5 linked regions of the Aromatoleum petrolei genome follow. The protein of the gene in region 1 interacts with the protein of each later gene in a pairwise test. Links are inferred from orthologs where the notes say so. Each region holds a gene or a part of one and is shown in the gene's direction. Other genes may lie near its edges. The genes, in order: secA, ToN1_RS21480, ybgC, secB and secG.

What was found.
Region 2: the proteins of secA (region 1) and ToN1_RS21480 interact in binary tests that used the Escherichia coli proteins (3 or more experiments, as listed by UniProt). The link is inferred for Aromatoleum petrolei from one-to-one orthologs.
Region 3: the proteins of secA (region 1) and ybgC interact in binary tests that used the Escherichia coli proteins (3 or more experiments, as listed by UniProt). The link is inferred for Aromatoleum petrolei from one-to-one orthologs.
Region 4: the proteins of secA (region 1) and secB interact in binary tests that used the Escherichia coli proteins (3 or more experiments, as listed by UniProt). The link is inferred for Aromatoleum petrolei from one-to-one orthologs.
Region 5: the proteins of secA (region 1) and secG interact in binary tests that used the Escherichia coli proteins (3 or more experiments, as listed by UniProt). The link is inferred for Aromatoleum petrolei from one-to-one orthologs.

Annotation. Positions count from the first base shown.
Region 1 is NZ_CP059560.1:1,804,979-1,808,301, reverse strand. What follows is about bases 10-3,309. They hold secA (preprotein translocase subunit SecA), read left to right. Parts: upstream 10-385; coding sequence 386-3,109; downstream 3,110-3,309. Other genes in these bases: ToN1_RS08270 (HDOD domain-containing protein), read left to right, coding at 3,199-3,309; ToN1_RS08280 (DciA family protein), read right to left, coding at 10-218. Outside these bases: more of ToN1_RS08280, read right to left, coding at 1-9; more of ToN1_RS08270, read left to right, coding at 3,310-3,323. UniProt on the Escherichia coli protein: Required for protein export, interacts with the SecYEG preprotein conducting channel.
Region 2 is NZ_CP059560.1:4,683,878-4,686,877, forward strand. The notes cover bases 24-3,000. They hold ToN1_RS21480 (carbohydrate porin), read left to right. Parts: upstream 24-729; coding sequence 730-2,271; downstream 2,272-3,000. Other genes in these bases: ToN1_RS21475 (MFS transporter), read left to right, coding at 24-283; ToN1_RS21485 (substrate-binding domain-containing protein), read right to left, coding at 2,350-3,000. Outside these bases: more of ToN1_RS21475, read left to right, coding at 1-23.
Region 3 is NZ_CP059560.1:2,358,888-2,361,819, forward strand. What follows is about bases 16-2,924. They hold ybgC (tol-pal system-associated acyl-CoA thioesterase), read left to right. Parts: upstream 16-1,201; coding sequence 1,202-1,648; downstream 1,649-2,924. Other genes in these bases: ToN1_RS10760 (STAS domain-containing protein), read right to left, coding at 16-1,019; tolQ (protein TolQ), read left to right, coding at 1,645-2,319; tolR (protein TolR), read left to right, coding at 2,336-2,746; ToN1_RS10780 (energy transducer TonB), read left to right, coding at 2,743-2,924. In the rest of the region: more of ToN1_RS10760, read right to left, coding at 1-15; more of ToN1_RS10780, read left to right, coding at 2,925-2,932.
Region 4 is NZ_CP059560.1:3,778,392-3,781,120, reverse strand. The notes cover bases 24-2,729. They hold secB (protein-export chaperone SecB), read left to right. Parts: upstream 24-995; coding sequence 996-1,463; downstream 1,464-2,729. Other genes in these bases: ToN1_RS17160 (NAD(P)H-dependent glycerol-3-phosphate dehydrogenase), read left to right, coding at 1,912-2,729; ToN1_RS17165 (SH3 domain-containing protein), read left to right, coding at 1,469-1,915; grxC (glutaredoxin 3), read left to right, coding at 688-948; ToN1_RS17180 (rhodanese-like domain-containing protein), read left to right, coding at 269-685; ToN1_RS17185 (ArsR/SmtB family transcription factor), read left to right, coding at 24-195. Also shown: more of ToN1_RS17185, read left to right, coding at 1-23. UniProt on the Escherichia coli protein: One of the proteins required for the normal export of some preproteins out of the cell cytoplasm. It is a molecular chaperone that binds to a subset of precursor proteins, maintaining them in a translocation-competent state.
Region 5 is NZ_CP059560.1:4,056,142-4,058,900, forward strand. What follows is about bases 1-2,736. They hold secG (preprotein translocase subunit SecG), read left to right. Parts: upstream 1-1,059; coding sequence 1,060-1,413; downstream 1,414-2,736. Other genes in these bases: pstB (phosphate ABC transporter ATP-binding protein PstB), read left to right, coding at 1-83; tpiA (triose-phosphate isomerase), read left to right, coding at 280-1,038; ndhC (NADH-quinone oxidoreductase subunit A), read left to right, coding at 1,654-2,028; ToN1_RS18535 (NuoB/complex I 20 kDa subunit family protein), read left to right, coding at 2,032-2,508; ToN1_RS18540 (NADH-quinone oxidoreductase subunit C), read left to right, coding at 2,523-2,736. In the rest of the region: more of ToN1_RS18540, read left to right, coding at 2,737-2,759. UniProt on the Escherichia coli protein: Subunit of the protein translocation channel SecYEG. Overexpression of some hybrid proteins has been thought to jam the protein secretion apparatus resulting in cell death; while this may be true it also results in FtsH-mediated degradation of SecY.

The DNA of each region.
Region 1 (3,323 bases):
GACGGTGCGATCTGTTTGAGGCGCGCGGCCGCAGCGCCCCCATTGGCGAGCAGGACCAGCGTGTCGCCCTTCAGGTTGGCGACCGAGCAGGCCGACGAGAGCGCGGGCGGGAGGTGCTGCTGGAGCAGCGTCTGCAGGCGCATCAGGCGCGCCGCGTGGTCCTTCAGGCGAGCGAGCGCGTCGCCGGTGCCCAGGAAGCGCTGGATGAGCTGGGTCATGGTGATGCCGTAGTCGGAGTGCGCCCTGATGGTAGGTCGCACGTGCCCGGGCCGCAAGCGCGATGTTCCCGGCTGATCAGGCGGGTGGTCGCCGCATCCCCTGCGGGGGCTTGCGGCCGGCATGCTAAACTTCCCGCTTTGCCGAATCGGTCCCACCAGATACCCACATGATTTCCGGCCTGCTCAAGAAAATTTTCGGTAGTCGCAACGACCGCCTCATCCGCCAGTATTCCCAGACGGTACGCACCATCAATGCCCTGGAGCCGACGATCTCGGCCCTGACGGACGAGGCCCTGCGGGCCAAGACGGAAGAATTCAGGCAGCGCGTCGCGAACGGCGAAAGCCTGGACAGCCTGCTGCCGGAAGCCTTCGCGGTCGTGCGCGAAGCGGCGAAACGCGTCCACGGCATGCGCCACTTTGATGTGCAGTTGATCGGCGGCATGGTGCTGCACAGCGGGAAAATCTCCGAGATGCGCACCGGCGAAGGCAAGACGCTGGTCGCCACCTTGCCGGCCTACCTCAATGCGCTGACGGGCAAGGGCGTGCACGTCGTGACCGTCAACGACTACCTCGCCAGCCGTGACGCGGACTGGATGGGGCGCATTTACGGCTTCCTCGGGCTGACCACCGGCTGCAACCTGTCGCGCATGACGCACGAGGAAAAGCAGGCCGCCTACGGCGCGGACATCACCTACGGTACGAACAACGAGTTCGGCTTCGACTACCTGCGCGACAACATGGTGTATTCCACCAGCGAGCGCGTGCAACGTGGCCTCAATTTCGCGATCGTCGATGAAGTGGACTCCATCCTCATCGACGAGGCGCGCACCCCGCTGATCATTTCCGGCCAGGCCGAGGACCACACCGAGCTGTATCTCAAGCTCAACCAGGTGGCGCCGATGCTCACGCAGCAGGAAGGTGAGGGCGAGGACGTCACCAAGCCCGGCGACTACACGCTGGACCTCAAGGCGCGCCAGGTGCTCCTCACCGAGCAGGGTCACGAGAACGCCGAGCAGATCCTCACGCGCATGGGACTGCTGGCGGAGGGATCGAGCCTGTACGACCCGGGCAACATCCTCCTCGTGCATCACCTCTATGCGGCGCTGCGCGCGCACGCACTGTACTTCAAGGACCAGCACTACGTCGTGCAGAACAACGAGGTGGTGATCGTCGACGAATTCACCGGCCGCCTGATGGCCGGCCGCCGCTGGTCCGAGGGGCTGCACCAGGCGGTCGAAGCCAAGGAGGGCGTGCGCATCCAGGCCGAGAACCAGACCCTCGCCTCGATCACCTTCCAGAACTACTTCCGCATGTACGGCAAGCTCGCCGGCATGACCGGTACGGCCGACACCGAAGCCTACGAATTCCATCAGATCTACGGCCTGGAAACGGTGGTGGTGCCGACCAACCGTCCGATGCAGCGCCGTGACGACAACGACAAGGTCTATCGCACCGCCAAGGAAAAGTGGGATGCGGTGATCGCCGACATCCGCGAGTGCGTCGGCCGCGGCCAGCCGGTGCTGGTCGGCACGACTTCGATCGAGATCAACGAATTCCTCTCCGGGCTGCTGCAGCGCGAGAAGCTGCCGCATCAGCTGCTCAACGCCAAGCAGCACGAACACGAGGCGGAGATCGTCGCGCAGGCGGGCCGCCCCGGTGTGATCACGATCGCAACGAACATGGCCGGCCGCGGTACCGATATCGTGCTCGGGGGCAGCATCGAGCGCCAGCTTGCGGCGATCCGCGACGACGATGCGCTGGCGCAGGACCAGAAGGACGCCCGCATCGCCGCGATGCGCGAGGAGTGGCAGAAGGTGCACGATCAGGTGCTCGCGGCGGGCGGCCTGCACATCGTCGGCACCGAGCGGCACGAGTCGCGCCGCATCGACAACCAGCTGCGCGGTCGCGCGGGCCGTCAGGGCGATCCGGGCAGTTCGCGCTTCTACCTGTCGCTCGAGGATCCGTTGATGAAGATCTTCGCCGGCGAGCGCCTGAACGCGATCATGGTGCGCCTGAAGATGCCCGAGGGCGAGGCGATCGAGCATGCCATGGTCACCCGCTCGCTCGAGTCGGCCCAGCGCAAGGTTGAGCAGCGCAACTTCGACATCCGCAAGCAGCTGCTCGAATACGACGACGTCGCCAATGACCAGCGCAAGGTGATCTACCAGCAGCGCAACGAGCTCCTTGAGAGCGAGGACATCTCCGACACCATCCACGCCATGCGCCAGGGCGTGCTTCACGACGCCTTCCGCATCTACGTGCCGGTCGACAGTGTCGAGGAGCAGTGGGACATCCCCGCGTTGGAGCAGGCGCTCGCTGCAGAATTCCAGCTCCGCCTCCCGGTGGGCGAGTGGCTGAAGGCCGAGTCCAACCTCGACGACGAAACGATCCTGAAGCGCATCCTCGCCGCGGCCGACGAGGCCTATGCCGCGAAGGTCGCGCTGGTCGACGCGGGCGCGTGGCACAAGTTCGAGCGCGACGTGATGCTGCAGAGCCTCGATACGCATTGGCGCGAGCACCTGGCCGCACTCGATCATCTGCGGCAGGGCATCCATCTGCGCGGGTACGCGCAAAAGAACCCGAAGCAGGAATACAAGCGCGAGGCCTTCGAGCTGTTCGAAGGCCTGCTCGAGACCGTGCGCAGCGAAGTGTCCAAGCTGCTGATGACCGTGCAGGTCCGCACCGAATCGCAGCTGGAGGAGGCTGAGCACCCGCCCGAGCTGGATAATGTCCAGTATCACCACGCCGACTACGACGAGGCGCTTGGCGCCGCATCGCAGGCGCAGGAGGGCGGCACGGCCGTTGCGCAGGCTCCGAAGGTCGGACGCAACGACCCCTGCCCCTGCGGCTCCGGCAAGAAGTACAAGCACTGCCACGGCAAGCTGAGCTGAGGCAGGATGGGCGGTCAGACGCTTTCCCGCCGCGTCCCTGAACGGCCCCGAGCGGGCCGTTCCTGGCTTTGCATGCGGCTTTTACGCGCATGACCGGGCCGACTGATCCCAAGGGCAGGTGCTCCGGTGAGTCCATCCTGTTTCCGGAGCTGCGCCTCGGCGTTCCGGAGGAGGCGGCCGGGCCGGCGGGGCGCGAGCCGCGCGGCCTCGGGGA
Region 2 (3,000 bases), 2.9 Mb from region 1 along the record:
GGCGGCAACGCCATGGGTCGCGCTGATCGGGTTCGCCTTGGTGGGGGCCGGCCTCGCCCCCGTCGCACCCATCCTCCTCAACGCCGCGACCCGGGTGCCGAGCGTGAGCCGTGCCGCGGCCATTGCGTCGGTGACTTCCATCGGATACAGCGGGTTCATGATCGGGCCGCCCCTGATTGGCGGGCTCGCGCATTCCAGTTCGCTGACGGCGGCCCTTTCGGTCGTGGTCATCGGTGCCGCACTGCTGGCCCTCGGTGCGGGCAGGATCTCCGCCCGGACCTGACCGATATGCGCTCGGCCGATGTGCCGTGCCTCCACACGCGCCACGCCAACTCACCAGGGCACGTCTTGGCAATCAGCCAAAAGCGCTTTCGGGAGAAAACATCCATAGAAATATGTGTAGTTGGTAAAAAAGAACAGAATGTAAAGGCGGTTCTCGTTTGTGCTTCAGGTGCGCCGTGATTGGTGTTGATGTCCAGTAAAGGCGAGAATAATGTGTGTAATGACGTCTTTTCTAATACCTCGCCTTGTCGGTTTGCGTGGAATAAATACAAAGTATTTGCGCTCCGAAAGTAGTAATACTACACTTCGCATCAACACGGATCTGGCGAGGCCAGTCTGCGTCCGGAGAGCAAGTCGACAAACGTTTTCCGTCCGGTACACACGCCCGCAGAGGTGTGGTGGCGGGCGGCAGGGCACGAAGAAATCGAGGAAGAGGAGACAACGAGGATGATTACGAAGAAAACCGCCATTGCTCTCGGGATCGCGCTGGCTTTCTGCGGCAGCGCCGCCGCGGCGGACAAGGCGAAGCAGACGCGGGTCGAGGAACTCGAGGCGCGCATCGCGAAGCTGGAGGAGATGCTGCGTCAGGTGACAACGGCTGCCCAACAGGCGACCACCGCGGCTCAACAGGCTACGAGCGCCGCACAGCAGGCGAGCTCCAGCGCGCAGCAGGCCGGCGAAGTCGCCCGCAAGGCGGACACCACGGCGTCGGCGGCGAAGGCCGCCGGCGAAGCGCAGGCGCCGCTCACCAAGGCGGCGGCCGAGACGGCGTCGTCCTTCGAGTTTCACGGGTACGCGCGCTCCGGCACGGTGTCGAATAGCGACATGTTCACGGTGAAGGGGGTAGGCCCCTACATCACGCCGGCCGGCAATCTTGGGGGCGCGGTGGGCCGCCTCGGCTTGGAGACCGATACCTACGTCGAGGCGAAGATGCTGAAGAATTTCCGTTCGGACGACGGTAGCTGGGCGACCTTCGGGTTCATGCTCGCGGACGGCGTCAATAGCAACAACGACTGGACCGGTGGCGAGAACGGCATCAACGTTCGCTGGGCCTATGCCGAGATGGGCAATCTGCCGACGTTCAAGGGCACCGCGCTGGAAAACGCCACGATCTGGGCGGGCAAGCGCTTCGACAAAAAGAACTTCGACATCCACTTCTTTGATAGCGACTTCGTCTTCCTTTCCGGCACCGGTGCGGGCGTGTACGACGCCCAGGTGACGCCGGACTGGAAGACCAACGTCTCAGTGTATGGACGCGACTTCCTCAATGAGGATGACGAGGGCATCAAGAGCTACGTCTTCACGATGAACAGCTACGTCGGCAACTGGCAGTTCATGCTGAACGGCATGCATGCGAAGAACAACGATGTGAACGGCAGCGACCGTGCGACCAGTGGCGTGCACGGTCTGTTCGCCTACCATGCACCGAGCTTTTACGGACTCGCAGACGGCTTCTCCAAGACCGGCATACTGGCCGGCCGGGGGCTGGGGGCCGAGGTCAAGCGACTCGGCGCGGTCGGCAACCTGCTGGAAGACGCCCAGGCGTTCCGCGTGATGAGCTTCGGTGTAACCGATTTCGCGCCGAAGTGGAAAGTCTCACCCGCGCTGATGGCCGAGGTCAGCAAGGATCGATTCAACAAAGGCGACGAATACAAGTGGGCGTCCGCCAACCTGCGTTTCACCAACGCGATCAACAAGAATTTCGCGATGCAGTACGAAGGCAGCTTCCAGTACATGGATCTGGACAGCACCTTCTCCCAGGCGAAGGGCAACTTCTACAAGCTCACCGTTTCGCCAACCTTCAAGCTCGACACTGGCGCCGGCTTCTTTGCGCGACCCGAACTGCGCCTCTTCGCCACCTGGATGGGCTGGGACAAGGACCTGAACGGTTTCACCTACGACGGCGGCGCGAACGAGGGCTTCGGCAGCACGAAGTTCACCGGCGAAAGCAAGTGGCTGGTCGGTGCGCAGATGGAAGTGTGGTTCTGAGCCGGACGGCACGAACCGGGTGAAACCATGGCAGCCCGCCCCTGCGCGCGGTTCTCCTGGGCGGCCTTCCCTGTCCGTTCAGCAGGGCGTCTTCGTGCGCGCGTGGCGGGTCGGGGCGGGCGGCGGGCCGTCGGTCTCGCCCGCGCCGATGCACGGCTGCCCGAGTCGGTGCAGATCCTCGAGCGGCTTGCCCGCAAGGACATCGAGCACCAGATCGGCGAGCGCGCGTCCGGTCGATTCGCCGGTCGGCTGAAGTACGCCGGTCACCGTGCAGGTGAGCGGAATCTCGGACGGGATGCCGTCGTACACGATCAGCGACATCCCGCTGCCTGGTTTCCAGCCATTGTCCCCAAGGGCGCGCAGGGCGCCCACGCCCGCCACATTGTTGTCGACCAGCAGCGCGGTGGGCGGCTTTTTCATCGCGAGCAGTTCTCCGACCGCCTGGTAGCCGCCGATACGGTTGAGCGGAGCCTCGATGATCAGTTCCGGATCGGGTTCGATGCCCGCTTCGCGCAGGGCCGCAACGAATCCCGCATGGCGCTGTGCCGCGAAGCTCAGCTCCAGCGGTGCGTGGATCAGGGCGATGCGGCGGTGGCCCAGGTCGAGCAGGCGCTGCGCGGCCATGCGGCCGCCGGCTTCGTTGTCGAAGTCGAACCATGCGTAGGGCAGGGGCGTCTCGGTGCGACCGTAGGCGACGAACGGGAAATTGCGTTCCTGCAGGAAGCGGAT
Region 3 (2,932 bases), 550 kb from region 1 along the record:
AGTTGGCCGCAGTCGACTTCGACGCTCTGCAGGCTGCTCGCGTGCGCAGCCAGCTTGCGGATCTTCTCCACCGCCGCGCTGGTGACCTCGCCGTCGAGCACGAAATCGCCGCTCGCCGGCGCATCCAGATCGAGCGCGACCTCCTGAACGGCCGTCGTCGAGGCCGCCTGGCCGGCCCGCGCCTCCCAGGACGGCGGAGACTCCTCGAAGGTGATCGCGTAATCCACCGCCAGGTTCTCGAACCGCTCCTGCTCGCCGGTGTGCTGCAGCATCTCGAGCAGCAGCAGCCAGATGTCGCGCCCGCTCGGCTCGCCCGTGCGCACCTGCCCCGCCAGCATCTCCGCGAGCTGGCCGCAGTTCAGCAGCGACACCTTCACCCTCTCCATCGCCAGTTCGCGCAATACGTCGCGGAACAGCGTGCATCCGTCTTCATCGACCGAGCGCAGGCGCCCCAGGTCGATGCGGATGGCACCACTCTTCTTGCCGATGATCGCGACCTGCTGGAACTGCGCCGCGGCCTGCCCGGAGAGGCTGCCCGACATATTCACCATCGGCGCCGCGTTCGAGCGCACATGCTCCTGCGCACTCGACAGGTCCATCCACGGCGGCGGCGACCGCTCGAAGCGCGTCGCGTAATCCAGCACCCGCGCCTCGAAACGCTGGCGCTGCCCGGTCAGGCGGTACAAGTCCAGCAGCATCATCCACAGCCCTTCGCCCGCATGGCCGCCCTGCCCATCCAGCACTGCGTTGAGCGCCGCTTCCGCCTCCGCCGTATTCCCGTTCGCGTACAGCACGGCGGCCTCCTCGTAGGCGGCACCGATGCCCGCCCCCATCTCCTGCACCTCGACCTGCCCGGCGCAATGCGCCAGGGCGTGCGTCGGATCGCCGATCGAGAAATCCAGCTTGGACAATTCGGGTGGCTCCACCTGGGGCGCAGCCGACGAGGGTGCCGCGCCGGACGAGGCACCTGACGGCTGAGTGCCGGGAGCGGGCTTCTTGCCGAAGAATGGAAGAACCACGTTACGACCTGTGCGAACGGAGATGGACTAGTCGGGGATGCGGAAGGATAGCATTTCGGGCGCAGCTCTTGCGCCCCCACCGCGACGCGGGCGGCCGCCTGGCCGTCCGCACCTTACCTTTTGCAAAACAGTACCCGCGCAGCAGATGTAACAGACGGCACACCGTCGGCTAGAATGTTGCGATGCACACACCTCGCCCGCCGTCAAACTCCGGCGAAAACCACGTATTTTCACTGCCGGTCCGCGTGTATTACGAGGACACCGACGCCGCCGGAGTCATCTACTACGCCAACTACCTGCGTTACTGTGAGCGAGCACGCACCGAATGGCTGCGCGTGGCAGGCTTCGAACAGCAGGCCCTGCTGACCGAACAGCGCATCGGTTTCGTCGTCCGCTCCGTTGCCGGCGATTATCTGTCAGCAGGAATGCTCGATGATGCGTTACACGTCACGACGGGGGTCGAAACGCTGCGCGGCGCCAGCATGGTGTTCATGCAGAAGGTGATGCGCGGCGACGAAGTCCTGTTCCGCGGCCGCTTCGTCATCGCCTGTGTCGACCTCGACCGCAAACGCCCGACCCCGCTCCCCGCAGACATGCGCACAAAACTGGAAAAACTCGTACAAGCATGACCGTCTCCCACGATCTCTCGATCATCAGCCTCATCGGCCAGGCCAGCGTCCTGGCCCAGCTCGTCATGGCCCTGCTCGCAGGCCTGTCGCTCGTCTCCTGGTACTGGATCTTCCGCAAGTCCTTCCAGATCCGCGCCGCCCGCAGCAAGACCAACGGCTTCGAGCGCGACTTCTGGAGTGGCGGCGACCTCAACTCGCTATTCCAGTCGGCCGCCGCCGCCCGCCACGAAACCGGCGGCATGGAGCGCATCTTCGAGTCCGGCTACCGCGAATTCACCAAGCTGCGCAGCAAGAGCCACGACAACGCGTCGATCATCGACGGCGCGCGCCGCGCGATGCGCGCGACCTACCAGCGCGAGGTCGACGACCTCGAGGCGCACCTCGCCTTTCTCGCCTCGGTCGGCTCGGTGTCCCCGTACATCGGCCTGTTCGGCACCGTGTGGGGCATCATGAACGCCTTCCGCGGCCTGTCCAACGTCAGCTCGGCGACGCTGGCGAACGTGGCCCCAGGCATCGCCGAGGCGCTCGTCGCCACCGCGATCGGCCTCTTCGCTGCGATACCCGCGGTGGTCGCCTACAACCGCTTCGCGCACGACATCGACCGCATCAGCATCCGCTTCGAGAGCTTCATGGAAGAGTTCTCGAACATCCTGCAGCGCCAGTTGCGCTGAGCGGGAGGAAACACCGATGCGCCAGCGCCGCCTGATGAACCAGATCAACGTCGTGCCCTACATCGACGTGATGCTGGTGCTGCTCGTGATCTTCATGGTCACCGCGCCGATGATCCAGACCGGCAGCGTCGATCTCCCCACCGTGGGCGGGGTGCCGCAACCGCCGGCCGAGGCGATGGTGGTGTCCGTGAAGAAGGACGGCTCGCTGACCTTCAAGGTCACGAGCGGCTCGACCGAACAGAAGATGAGCAACACCGAGCTGCTGCGCGAACTGCACAACGCGCTGCAGCGCAATCCCCAGCAACCCATCCTGGTCGCCGCGGACAAGCAGGTGTCTTACGAACGCGTGATGGACACGCTCGACAGCATCCGCAAGGCGGGCTTCCAGAAAGTCGGCCTGCAGACGAGTACCAGCAGCACCCGATGAAAGACACGCACCTTGACCTGCAGCGCGACGAGCCCGGCAAGTGGGCCTCGCTGGCGCTGACGGTAGTCGTTCACCTGGGCCTCGTCGCCTTCCTGCTCTTCGGCATCCGTTGGCAGAGCAGCCCGCCCGCGGCGCTCGAGGTCGAACTCGTCGCCCCGCCCGCCGCCGAGCCGGCATTGCCGCGAC
Region 4 (2,729 bases), 2.0 Mb from region 1 along the record:
CAGGACATCGTCGAGGCGGTCGGCACCTCGCAGAGCAACATCTCCCAGCATCTCGCGATCCTGCGCGACAAGGCCGTGCTGCAGACCCGCAAGGATGCCAACCGCGTCTATTACCGCATCTGCGACCAACGCACGCTTCAGCTCATCGCCCTGATGCGCGAAGTGTTTTGCAACGACCAGCCCGGCCGCAACTGACCGCCGGGCCGGCGGCGCCCCCTGCCACACACGAGCCGCCAGAGCACAAGAAAAGCAAACGGAGTAAATCTACGTGGAATTCCTGCAGCAAAACTGGTACTGGGCCGCACTCGCGGCCGCAAGCGGCGCATGGCTGCTGTTCGACCTCGCGCGCAGCCAGGGCGACAAGTCGCAGCTTTCGCCCGTCGAGGCGACCCTTCTGATCAACCGCGAGGACGCCCAGCTCATCGACGTCCGCGACCAGGGCGAATTCGCCGGCGGACACATCCCCAACGCACGCCATATCCCGCTCGCCGAACTCGAGCGCCGCAGCAGCGAACTGGAAAAGTTCAAGGACCGCCCCATCATCCTGTGCTGCGCCACGGGCAACCGCTCCGCGGCCGCCCTCGCCACCCTGAAGAAGGCCGGTTTCGAGAAGCTGTTCAACCTGCGCGGTGGCGTCGCCGAATGGGAGAAGGCGGGCCAGCCGCTCAGCCGCAAGAGGAAATGACGATGCACGCTAAGATCCGCATGTACGCCACGGCGGTGTGCCCCTACTGCGTACGCGCCGAACAACTGCTGCGGCGCAAGGGGGTGCAGGACATCGAGAAGATCCGGGTCGACCAGGATCCCGTGCGCCGTGACGAAATGATCGAGCTCACCGGTCGCCGCACCGTTCCGCAGATCTTCATCGGCGACACGCACGTCGGCGGCTGCGACGATCTCTACGAACTCGAACACCAGGGCAAGCTCGACGCGCTGCTGCAGGCCTGAGCCCCCTTCCCCTTTCACCCTTTTCAAACCATTCTTCAGGCACCGACATGTCCGAAAACGCTCAAGCCCCCGTCTTCTCCATCGAAAAGCTGTATGTGAAGGATCTCTCGCTGGAAGTGCCCAACGCCCCGCGCATCTTCCTCGAGCGCGAGAATCCCCAGATCAACGTGCAGTTGCGCACCGAGGCGAGCGGCGTCGACGAGGGCGTCTACGAAATCACGCTGACGGTCACCGTCTCGGCCAAGCTCGCCGACGAACGCACGGTGTTCCTCATCGAGGTTGCCCAGGCCGGCATCTTCCAGATCCGCAACATTCCCGAGGGCGACCTCGAACCGGTTACGATGATCGGCTGCCCGAACATCCTCTTCCCGTATGCGCGCGAGGCGATCTCGGACGCGGTCACGCGTGCCGGCTTCCAGCCCGTGGTGCTCGCCCCGGTCAATTTCGAGGCGCTGTACCAGGCGCAGCAGCAGCAATCCGAAGCCCGCGAACCGGGCGAACTGCCGATCCAGTAAACGCCATGCGCACCCTGCTCCACCGCATCGCTCTCGCGGCCGCGCTGGCAGTCCCGGCAGCGGCAGTGCACGCGATCGAATACCGCTCGGTCGCCGAGCCTGCGATCATGTACGACTCACCGTCGGACAAGGGCAAGCGGCTGTTCATCATCGCAGCGGGAACGCCGCTCGAAGTGGTCGTCAGTCTCGACAAGTGGGCCAAGGTGCGCGACGCAGGCGGCTCGATCAACTGGATCGAGCGCCGCGCGCTGTCAGAAAAGCGCACGGTGATGGTCACGAGTGCCCGCGCAGTCGTGCGCCAGCGCCCCGCAGCCGATGCCCCGGTCGCTTTCGAGAGTGCCAAGGACGTGGTACTCGAAGTCACAGGCAGCGCCAACGAAGGCTGGCTCCCCGTCCGCCACAAGGACGGCGCGAACGGTTTCGTCCGGGTGACCGAGGTCTGGGGGCTTTGAGCCCGACCCGCATTGCCGTGTTCGGCTCCGGCGCATGGGGCACCGCGCTGGCGCTGGCCTTCTCGGCACAACACCGGGTGATCCTGTGGGGGCGCGATGCCGACCACATCTCGGCGCTCGCCGCCGAGCGAGTGAACGCCCGCTACCTTCCCGACGTGCCGTTGCCGCAGGCACTCGAACTGAGTTCCGACTTCGACGCCGCGGCCCGCGGCGCAGACCTTCATCTGGTCGTCACTCCGCTCGCGGGTTTGCGCCAGACTGCGCGCCGCCTGCGTGACGTCGCGCCGTGCACACCGCTGCTCTGGGCATGCAAGGGACTGGAGGCCGGCAGCGGACGTCTGCCACACGAGATCGTCGCGGCAGAACTGGGCGAAGGCGCCGCCTGCGGCGTTCTGACCGGCCCCAGCTTCGCGGCGGAAGTCGCCCGCGGCATGCCGACGGCGATCACGCTGGCGGCAGCCGACATCGCGTTTGCCCGCGAGTGGGTGCAGAAGCTCCACCAGCCACGGCTGCGCATCTACGCCAACAGCGACGTCGTCGGCGCCGAAATCGGTGGCGCGATCAAGAACGTGCTCGCGATCGCTGCCGGCGTTTCCGACGGGATGGGCTTCGGCCTCAACGCGCGCGCAGCCCTAATCACGCGCGGGCTCGCGGAGATCGCACGCCTGGCCACGGCGCTGGGTGGCAGAGCCGACACGCTGATGGGTTTGGCTGGCATGGGCGACCTCATCCTGACCTGCACGGGCGATCTGTCGCGCAACCGCCGCGTCGGACTGGCGCTCGCGCAGGGAAAGACCCTCCCCGAAATCCTGCA
Region 5 (2,759 bases), 2.3 Mb from region 1 along the record:
TGGAGTTTGGCGAAACGAACCAGATTTTCGTCAATCCGAAGCGCAAGGAAACCGAAGACTACATCACCGGACGCTTCGGTTGAGCCGTATGGGGTCGCGTAGGCTGGCTCCCGGCGCGTCCTGTGGATGGTGGCGGATGGCGCGCTGACATTCTCCGAGACTTGCTTGCAGAAGGGAGGGGCGCTGTTACAGTGCCCCTCTCAGTCTTTGTCCGGCCCGCTTCCTTTACCTAGCGAAGGGCTGCAGATACAATCCAAAAATTTGGCTGGGGCGCAGTGCATGAAACGAAAGCTAGTCGTCGGTAACTGGAAGATGAATGGCGATCGTGCGCGCAATAGTGCTCTGTTGGACCAGTTGCTGGGTGCCATGCCCGCGGGCATGGACTGCGCGGTGTGTCCGCCGTTTCCGTACCTCTCGCAGGTTGGTGAAATCCTCCGTGGCAGTGATGTCGCGCTCGGCGCCCAGGATGTGAGCGAATTCGCCGACGGCGCCTACACAGGCGATGTCAGCATCACCATGCTCGGCGACTTCGGCGTGCGATTTGTCATTGTCGGCCATTCCGAGCGACGGGCGCTGCACGGCGAATCTGACGTGTTGATTGCCCGCAAGGCGGATGTGGTGCTCGAAGGTGGGCTTGTACCCATCGTCTGCATCGGCGAGACGCTGGCCGAACGCGAGTCCGGCGTAACGGAGCAGGTGCTCCACCGGCAACTCGATGCCCTCGCGGTCACGCTGTCGCCCGAGGCGCTGCAGCGTATCGTGCTCGCATACGAGCCTGTATGGGCGATCGGTACCGGACGTGCAGCGACGGTCGAGCAGGTGCAGGCGGTGCTCCGGTTCGTCAGGCGTTGGCTGGGGCGCCATGTTTCCGCGCCCGAGCGCAGTCAAGTCCTGTATGGCGGTAGCGTGAAACCCGAAACGGCAGGCGGGTTGTTCGGCCTGCCGGATGCGGATGGTGGCTTGATCGGTGGGGCTTCGCTCGACGCGCAGTCCTTTCTTGAAATCTGTCGAGCGGCAACGGTCGTGCAGGGCAGTTGAGATTCAAAACAAGGTCATATTATGAGCAATTACTTATTTTCTATTGTCTTGACCGTTCATGTGCTGGTGGGACTCGGCATCATTGCTCTGGTTCTCATGCAGCATGGCAAGGGGGCGGACGCAGGTGCGGCATTCGGAAGTGGTGCATCGGGGAGTGTGTTCGGTGCCTCCGGTTCGGCAAATTTCCTCAGTCGCACGACGGGCGTGCTCGCTGCCGTATTTTTCCTGACTAGTCTCGGCCTGAGCTATTTGAGTAACGGTACGGCGGTCAAGCCTGCCAGTGTCATGCAGGACGCTGCCGTGACGGCGCCAGCTGGCGAGGGGGCTCCGGCAGGCATGGCGGACGATTCAAAGGCCCAGTCGATTCCCAAATAAGTTCCCCTTGGGGCTTTGCGGGATACGGGAAAGGTCGTATAATTTCGCGCTGTAACGAACGTGCCGACGTGGTGAAATTGGTAGACACGCCATCTTGAGGGGGTGGTGGCGAAAGCCGTGTGAGTTCGAGTCTCACCGTCGGCACCAGAACACTGAATCGCCCGCGAAAGCGGGCGTTTTCATGCAGTGGGTTAATTAAAAAAACTAAAACAATCTGTATTTAAGACGGGGTGTCACGCAATGCTGGAAAACTACTTTCCTGTTCTGATGTTCATCCTCGTGGGGCTTGGTTTTGGCCTTGTTCCCGTCATTCTGGGGCGTCTCGTTGCGCCCTATCGCCCTGGCAGCGAGAAACTGTCTCCGTATGAGTGTGGCTTCGAGGCCTTCGAAGATGCGCGCATGAAGTTCGATGTGCGCTACTACCTCATCGCGATTCTTTTCATCCTTTTCGATCTCGAAATCGCCTTCCTCTTTCCGTGGGCGACGGTGTTCCAGGAATTCATTGCGGCAGGTCAGGTCGCGTGGTTCGTATTCGGCTCGGTTATGGTCTTCATTGCCGTGCTGGTCATCGGTTATGTCGTCGAGTGGAAAAACGGTGCACTCGACTGGGAGTGATGCATGAGTATTGAGGGCGTCTTTCGCGAAGGGTTTGTAACCACTTCGCTTGATGCGGTAATCAACTGGACTCGCACGGGGTCGCTCTGGCCGATGACTTTCGGTCTGGCCTGCTGTGCAGTCGAGATGATCCATGCGGGTTGTTCTCGTTACGACCTGGACCGCTTTGGCGTGGTGTTTCGGCCAAGTCCGCGCCAGTCTGACCTGATGATTGTTGCGGGGACTCTCTGCAACAAGATGGCGCCCGCGCTGCGCAAGGTTTACGAGCAGATGGCGGAGCCGCGCTGGGTGATTTCCATGGGCTCTTGTGCTAACGGTGGCGGCTACTATCACTACTCCTACTCGGTCGTGCGCGGTTGTGATCGCATTGTGCCTGTGGATGTGTATGTCCCGGGTTGTCCGCCGACGGCTGAAGCGCTGCTCTACGGCATCATTCAGCTCCAAAACAAGATCAAGCGCACGAATACCATCGCGCGCTGACGGATGGTTCATCTATGAGTCCCAAGCTTGAGCGTCTGAGCCAGGTCCTGCAAGAGGTCCTGGGTGACAAGTTGCGGTCGATTGTCGTCGATCGTGGTGAGGTGACTATCGACGTTGCGCCGGAAGATTATCTCGGTGTGGCCCAGTGCTTGCGTGATCACGCAGAGCTCTGCTTCGAAGAATTGATCGATGTGTCGGGTCTCGATTATTCGGCTTATGGGAATGGTGCATGGAGCGGAAAGCGCTTCGCG